DNA from 2 places in the Halomonas sp. H10-9-1 genome. Region 2 is predicted to be linked to the other one. Evidence: predicted binding sites of a transcription regulator. Region 2 holds the regulator's gene; the other holds the start of a gene.
What was found. The regulator sigma-54, encoded in region 2, starts transcription at its own class of promoters, with help from an activator protein. The targets are predictions, from matches to a motif close to TGGCACNNNNNTTGCTNT.
Positions count from the first base shown of each region.

Region 1 (4,128 bases), 1.7 Mb from region 2:
TCACTCTGGCTGGCCACCGTCACCCTCGCGCCCTTCGGTGGCGGCATGGCCTTGAAGACCCTGCCCGACCTGACCCTGGAAAACCTCGAGGGCGAGACCGTCGACCTGCGCGAGCTCAAGGGCGAGCGAGTCGTGCTCAACCTGTGGGCCACCTGGTGCCCCCCCTGCCTGCGCGAGATGCCGCTGCTGGCCGAGGCCAGTGCCCGGGACGACGTTACCGTGGTGGTGGCCAACCAGGGCGAGTCGCTGCTACAGGTGGTGCGCTATCTCGACGACCAGGGGCTCGACTTTCGCTATCCGTTGCTCGACCCGCACCAGGAGCTGATGGTGCTCAGCGAGTCCCCCGGCCTGCCCACCACCCTGCTGTTCAACGCCCAGGGTCACGCCGTGGAGCAGCATGTGGGCGAGCTGACCCGCGCACAGCTGGATCGCTGGCTGGGGCGAGAGTCATCCGGGCCTTAGCCCGCTCACCGGGATATGCGGGCTTAACGCTCAGCCCGACACCTCGCCCCTGGCAATCCTCAGGCCATGCTTGTGGAGCTTGCGCACCACGCTCGGCTGGCTGATACCCAGGCGCCTGGCGATGGCATAGGTCGAGCCCAGCTCGCCGCACAGCCCCGCCAGGATGGCGCGCTCGGTGCGCGCCAGGGCCGAGGCCAGCGACTCATCCTCCCCCAGCACCGGGGCAGGCTCGGCCGCCACCGGCTCGGAGCTCGATTCGGCCAGCTCTGCAGCACTCGACTCCGTCACCGGGTGCGGGATCCCACTCAGCTCCTGATGCCGAATGACATCACCCGCTGCCGATAGCCAGGCTCGCTCCAGGACATTTTCCAGCTCGCGCACATTGCCCGGCCACTCCCAGCCCATCAATGATTGCCACACGTTGCGCGCCAGCATCTTATCGCGCCCGTAGCGCCGATTGAGACGCCCGAGCTGACGCTCGACCAGCCCGGGGATATCCTCGCGACGCTCACGCAGGGGGGGCAGGGTGACCGGGATCACGTTCAGTCGGTAGTAAAGATCGAGCCGAAACAGCCCCTCCTCCACCCGCGCCGAGAGGTCCTGGTTGGTGGCCACCACCAGGCGAAAGTCCACGCGCCGCGGCGCGCTGTCGCCGAGGCGCGTGATGGTGCCGTCCTGAATGGACTTGAGCAGCTTGGTCTGCACCGCCAGGGGCAGCTCGCCGATCTCATCGAGGAACAGGGTGCCGCCCTCGGCCTGCTCGATCAGCCCCACACGCCCACCGGGGGCTGCACCGGAGAAGGCCCCGGGGCGGTAGCCGAACATCTCCGACTCGAACAGGCTCTCGGGAATGGCAGCGCAGTTGACGTCGATGAAGGGGCCTTCGCAACGCGAGCTCCAGCAGTGAAGCTGGCGGGCGAAGGCGGTCTTGCCCACCCCGGACTCCCCCAGCATCAGCACGGAGGCATCGGTAGGGGCGACCCGGCGCAGCAGCAAGGCCACCTCACGCATCAGCGGACTCTTCACCTCGAGGCCGTCCAGCTCCGCTTCCAGCGTCTCGGCATCGACCTCCAGCGCGTGCCCTCGCCTGAGGTGCTCGCTGAAGCGGCGCTGCAGCAACGCATACTCCTGCTGCAGCAGCTGCAGGTCGGTCATGTCCATGGAGCGGCTCACCACCGCCACCAGCCGCTCGCCCTCGAACACCGGGTGGGCCTGGGCGATGACCCGACGCCCGGTGCCGGTACGCTGCTCCAGCTGCACTGGCTTGCCCGTACGCATGACCTCCAGGCTCACCGAAGGCGTCAGCACACCGTCGGCCTCCAGCTGCTGGACGCTGGTCGCACAGAGGGCTTCACAGGACATCCCATAGACCGCCGCCGCCCCGGGACTGACGTCTCGTATGCGGCCATCGGGCGCAACGATAAAGAAGTGATCATAGGCGGTGTCGATGATGGTCTTGAGGATCAGGGCATCATGCTCGGGCATCGGCGATTCATTCCTGGATCGTGATCCATTATTGTATCACGCCACTCTCGCCTATCGATCCAGAATTGAATCACCCGCCCCGCCCCCACGCCCCGACATCGCATCATCCCACCCTATTTTCAATCTTTGGTCTAACGAAATCGGCATTGGCACGCATCCTGCTTTTCCAGGGGTATCGCACCGACCTCACGTCGGCCGGGCATATCAACCAGCTTTAAACAGGAGCCCTCCATGAGCGACTTCAACCAGCCCCTCGGCGGCAACGAGATGCCGCGTTTCGGCGGCCCCGCCACCATGATGCGCCTGCCGACCCAGGAGAGTGCTGCCGGCCTCGATGCCGCCTTTATCGGCATCCCGATGGATATCGGCACCTCCAACCGGCCAGGCACCCGCCTGGGGCCACGCCAGATTCGTGATGAGTCACGCATGCTGCGCCCCTACAACATGGCCACCCGCGCGGCTCCCTTCGACAGCCTGCAGGTAGCGGACATCGGCGACGTGCCGATCAACACCTTCAACCTGCCGAAGAACCTGGACATCATCAGCCGCTTCTACGACGACGTCCTGGCCCATGACTGCGTGCCGCTGACCCTGGGCGGCGACCACACCCTGACCTGGCCGATCCTGCGCGCCATCGCCAGGAAGCATGGCCCGGTCGGCCTGATCCATATCGATGCCCACGCCGACGTCAACGAGCACATGTTCGGCGAGGAGGTCGCCCACGGCTGCCCCTTCCGTCGCGCCCAGGAAGAAGGGCTGCTGGACGCCAACCGCGTGGTGCAGATTGGCCTGCGCGGCACCGGCTACGCCGCCGAGGACTTCGACTGGTGTCGTCAGCAGGGCTTCCGCGTCGTCCAGGCCGAGCAGTGCTGGCACAAGTCGCTGGCGCCGCTGATGGCCGAGGTGCGCGAGCAGATGGGCGACGGCCCGGTGTATATCTCCTTCGACATCGATGGCCTCGACCCCTCCGTCGCCCCCGGCACCGGCACCGTGGAGATGGGCGGCCTGACCGCCGCCCAGGGCCTGGAGATCGTGCGTGGCGCCCAGGGGCTCAACATCGTCGGCGGTGACCTGGTCGAGGTGGCCCCGCCCTACGACCCCAGCGGCAATACCGCCTTGATGGGCGCCACGCTGCTCTACGAGATGCTGTGTGTCCTGCCCGGCGTCAAGCGCCGCGACTGATACACCCCGGGGCCGGGGAGAGGCCCTGTCAACAGCCGACATGGCGCCCCTGCAACGGGCGCCCACCATTACAACAGCAATGAGTAATCATCCCATGTCCTCCCACCTGCACTCCGCCGACAAGATCGCGACCGAAGGGGGCAATCTCAGCGCCCACGGCCTGATCAAGTTCCTGCTCCCGTCACTGATCGGTATCCTGCTGTTCCTGGTGCCCTTCTCAGTGGGTGACACCATCAATATCGGCATGGGCCTGGCCGCCGACTGGCTCAAGGCAGCCCTCGGTGACACCCTGCCCGCCATCGCCACCGTGGTGCTCTGCCTCTCCATCCTGCTGACTCTCCTGGTCAAGCTGACAAGGCCCGGCTGGGCACGCCAGGGTGCGATGAAGGAGCTCTTCGATATCTCGCTGCTATGGGTGGTGATGCGTGCCCTCGGCGCCCTGTTCGCGCTGATGACCTATTTCCAGGTCGGTCCGGAGATGGTCACCGCCTCCTTCACCGGCGGCGTGATGCTCAACGACCTGGCGCCGGTCCTGCTGACCTTCTTCTTCTTCGCCGCCATTCTGCTGCCCTTCCTGGTGGATTTCGGCTTCATGGAGTTCATCGGCTCCATGGTGCGCGTCCCCTTCCGCAAGATCTTCGGCCTGCCGGGGCGCAGCGCCATCGACGCGACCGCCTCCTGGATGGGCTCGGGCGTCGTCGGCGTGCTGATCACCACCCAGCAGTACGAACAGGGCTTCTATAACGCCCGCGAGGCCTCGGCCATCGCCACCAACTTCTCCATCGTCTCCATCGCCTTCGCCCTGCTGGTGACCAGCTTCATCGGCATCAACCACCTGTTTGTTCCCTTCTACCTGACCGTGGTGGTCGCCGGCCTGGTGGCGGCCGTGATCGTGCCTCGCCTGCCGCCCCTGTCACGCAAGCCCAACACCTACTACGAGCCAGTCGGCTGCCGGATCCAGGAGGAGAACACCGGCAATCAGAACCTGCTGCGCTACAG
Region 1 covers NZ_JAMSHO010000001.1:3,117,514-3,121,641, forward strand. Annotated here, with positions in the region: gene NFH66_RS14350 (TlpA family protein disulfide reductase) at 1-462, shown strand, start outside; gene NFH66_RS14355 (sigma-54 interaction domain-containing protein) at 493-1,947, opposite strand; gene speB (agmatinase) at 2,179-3,129, shown strand; partial or broken gene NFH66_RS14365 (YjiH family protein) at 3,224-4,128, shown strand, end outside.
Region 1: a site for sigma-54 is predicted at 2,095-2,112, ahead of speB (agmatinase). Genes of this name have one in related genera too.

Region 2 (4,128 bases):
CATCGGCCTGTCGATCCGTCAGGGCAGCATCGTCGGACTGCTGGGCCCCAACGGCGCCGGCAAGACCACCTCCTTCTACATGATCGTGGGGCTGGTACGCGCCGATGCCGGCTCGGTGGCCATCGATGACCTGGACCTCTCGCGCGCCGCCATGCACGAGCGGGCCCGGGCGGGGATTGGCTACCTGCCCCAGGAGGCCTCGATCTTCCGCAAGCTGTCGGTGGCAGACAACATCATGGCCATCCTCGAGACCCGCAAGGATCTCGACCGGGAGGGCCGCCGGGCACGCCTGGAGCAGCTGCTCGAGGAGTTCCACGTCACCCATATCCGCGACAACCCGGGCATGAGCCTCTCCGGCGGCGAGCGACGCCGGGTCGAGATTGCCAGGGCTCTGGCGACGGAGCCCGCCTTTATCCTGCTCGACGAGCCCTTTGCCGGAGTCGACCCGATCTCGGTGGGCGAGATCAAGGGCATCATCCGCCAGCTGAAGGCGCGGGGCATCGGCGTGCTGATCACCGACCACAACGTCCGCGAGACCCTCGACATCTGCGACACCGCCTATATCGTCGGCGACGGCAAGATCATCGCCGAGGGCGACGCCGAATCGATCCTCGCCAACCAGAGGGTGCGCGAGGTCTACCTCGGCGAAGACTTCCGCCTGTGACCCCCGGCCCGCATGGGCGCCCCACTCTCTTCATGGAACGCCGCGCCCGCGCCAATGGCATGATTGTTGCTTAAGATCGTATTGCACCTTGCGAGACCAGCGGCTAGGGTAAGGCTTTCCGACACGCCAGGAGGACGCCTGCCATGGCCATGAAGGCATCCCTGCAGTTGCGGGTCGGCACTCAGCTGACCATGACACCCCAGTTGCAGCAGGCCATCGCCCTGCTGCAGCTCTCCACCCTGGACCTGCGCCAGGAGATCCAGCAGGCCATGGAGAGCAACCCACTGCTGGAGCTCGACGACGAGTTTGGCGAGCAGGCCACTCAGGAACCCACGGAAGACGACTGGGCAAGCGAGATTCCCGAACAGCTCACCACCGACAGCGACTGGTCCGATACCTATCAGGACCTGGGCGCACCGGCCGGAGGCGAGGGCCCCGACTTCGAGCGCCAGGCCCAGGGCCAGAGCCTCCAGGGCCACCTCATCTGGCAGCTGGCGATGAGCGACCTCGAACCCCGGGCACGCCAGATTGCCGAGAGCCTGATCGATGCCGTGGACGATGCCGGCTACCTGACCGCCCCCCTCGACGAGATCCGTGACGGCCTGAGGCAGCAGGGGCTTGCCGACCTGCGCAGCCAAGAGATGGAGCGGGTGCTGCTGCGCCTGCAGCAGTTCGAGCCCACCGGCATCTTCGCCCGCGACCTGCGCGAATGCCTGCAGCTGCAGCTCGCCACCCTCCCCGACGGCACGCCGCTGCTGCCCCAGGCGCGGCGCCTGGTACGCCAGTTCCTCGAGGCTCTGGCCGGCGGAGACCGGCGCCTGCTCAAGCGACGCCTGGGGCTGGACGATGCCGCGCTCGACGCCACCATCGCCCTGGTGCGAGGCCTGGATCCACGGCCCGGCAGCGCCTTTGCCAGCGTGACCGACGACTATGTGACCCCCGACCTGGTCGCCTTCCACGACCAGCGTGGCTGGCACGTGGAGCTCAACTCCGAGGCACTGCCACGACTGCGCATCCAACCCGATTACGCGGCCCTGGTGCGCCGCGCCGACAAGAGCAGCGACAACCAGTTCCTCAAGGAGCACCTCCAGGAGGCGCGCTGGCTGATGAAGAGCCTGTCCAGCCGCAACGACACCCTGCTGCGAGTCGGCCGCGAGATCCTCGCCCGCCAGCTCGACTTCCTCGAGCACGGAGAGGAGGCGATGAAGCCTCTCGTCCTGGCCGATATCGCCCAGGCGGTGGAGATGCACGAATCCACCATCTCGCGGGTCACCACCCAGAAGTTCATCCACACGCCGCGGGGGGTGTTTGAGCTCAAGTACTTCTTCTCCAGCCAGGTCGGCGGCGAGAGCGAGGGCGACGCCCACTCCAGCACCGCCATCCGTGCCCGCCTCCGCAAGCTGATCCAGGAGGAGCCGCCACACAAGCCGCTCTCCGACAGCCGGCTGGTCAGCCTGCTCGACGAGGCCGGGATCCGGGTCGCACGTCGCACCGTCGCCAAGTACCGCGAGGCCATGGGCATCCCCTCCTCCAGCGAGCGCAAGCGACTGCGCTGATCCCGGTGCGACGCCGCACCGTGGCGCTCTCCAACGCTTACCCGCGAGGCCATGGGCATCCCCTCCTCCAGCGAGCGCAAGCGACTGCGCCGAGTGCGTATGACAGCAAATCATCCCCTGTTCAACCGGCTCAACCCCTTGAACATGGCGGGAAATCGCCCCGGGGCCGCCGGGGGGTATGCAAGGCAGGAAAAAGGGTTACAATCGAATCACAACCATCGAGCAAGGAGCGTGTCATGCAAGTGAATATCACCGGCCTTCATGTGGAACTGACCGATGCCCTGCGTGACTATGTCAACGAGAAGCTGACGCGCGTGGAACGCCATTATGACAACATCACCAATGTGCAGGTGACCCTGTCTGTCGAGAAGGAGCGTCAGTCCGCCGCCTGCACCATGCATGTTGCCGGTGCCGAGCTGCATGCAGAAGCCCAGGATGTCGACATGTACGCCGCCATCGATGCCCTGGCTGACAAGCTGGACCGCCAGCTGGTCAAGCACAAGGAGAAGGCCCAGGCCCGCGCCCAGGGCGCCGGCGCTCGCTGAGTCCACGATGTCATCTCTCGAAACCATCCTGCCCCCCGAGCGCACCCTCTTCGATGTGCCCGGGGGAAGCAAGAAAAGGGTACTGGAGTTCTTTAGCACCTTCATTGCCCAGAACACGCCGAGCCTCGACAGCCAGGAGGTCTTCGCGCGCCTGATCGCCCGTGAACGCCTGGGCAGCACGGGGATCGGCAACGGCGTGGCGATCCCCCATGCCCGCAGCCCCCACTGCAAGGAACCCGTCGCCGCCTTCCTCAGGCTCGCCGAGCCGGTGGACTTCGACGCCATCGACGGCGAACCGGTGGACCTGGTGTTCGTGCTGCTGGTCCCCGAGGAGGCCGACGCCGCCCACCTGGCGCTGCTGGCCGAGGTCGCCGGCATCATGAACGATGCCGAGACCCGTTCGCGGCTGCGCGGCAGCCACAGCCAGCGCGACCTCCACGAGCGCCTGATCGAGGCGATCCGACGACAGGGCTGAGGCCACCCCCCGACCAGGAGACCCCCATGCAGCTCGTGATCATCAGCGGCCGTTCCGGCTCCGGCAAGTCGATCGCGCTACAGGCCTTGGAGGATCTCGGCTACTACGCCATCGACAACCTGCCGGCCATGCTGCTGGGATCGTTGATCGATGAGCTGGGCAACCCCGAATCTGCACGCTCTTCCATCGCCGTCAGCATCGACGCACGCAACCTGCCCGAGGCCCTGAAACGCTTTCCCAGCCTGCTCGAGGAGGTACGCGGACGCGGCATCGATTGCCAGGTGATCTACCTGACCACCGATGCGCGCATCCTGATCGAGCGCTACTCCGCCACCCGGCGCCGCCATCCGCTGACCCGGGGCAACGAGATGACACTGGGCGAGGCGATCGACTCCGAGGAGCAGGCGCTGGCCGCGATCCGTGACCTGGCCGATCTGGTGATCGATACCTCACGACTGTCGGTGCACGAACTGCGCGGCCGCATCGCTGACCAGGTGGCCCGGCATCGCCCGGAGCAGCTGACCCTGACCGTGGAATCCTTCGGTTTCAAGCGCGGCGTACCCCTCGACGCCGACCTGGTGTTCGACGCCCGCTGCCTGCCCAATCCCTACTGGGACCCGCGGCTGAGACCCTTCACTGGCCAGGACCCCGAGATCATCGCCTTCCTCGAGGGGTACCCGCTGGTCCAGGCGATGCTCGAGGATATCCACGCCTGGCTGACACGCTGGCTACCCAGCTACGAGGCCAGCCATCGCAGCTACCTGACCGTAGCCATCGGCTGCACCGGCGGGCAGCATCGCTCGGTCTATATCGCCGAGCGACTGGCGATGCACCTGGCGCAGGGCCAGTCCCATGTCCGCCTGCGCCACCGCGAGCTGGGCACCCAGG
Region 2 covers NZ_JAMSHO010000001.1:1,426,086-1,430,213, reverse strand. Annotated here, with positions in the region: gene lptB (LPS export ABC transporter ATP-binding protein) at 1-664, shown strand, start outside; gene NFH66_RS06470 (RNA polymerase factor sigma-54) at 808-2,220, shown strand; gene hpf (ribosome hibernation-promoting factor, HPF/YfiA family) at 2,457-2,765, shown strand; gene ptsN (PTS IIA-like nitrogen regulatory protein PtsN) at 2,773-3,240, shown strand; gene rapZ (RNase adapter RapZ) at 3,267-4,128, shown strand, end outside.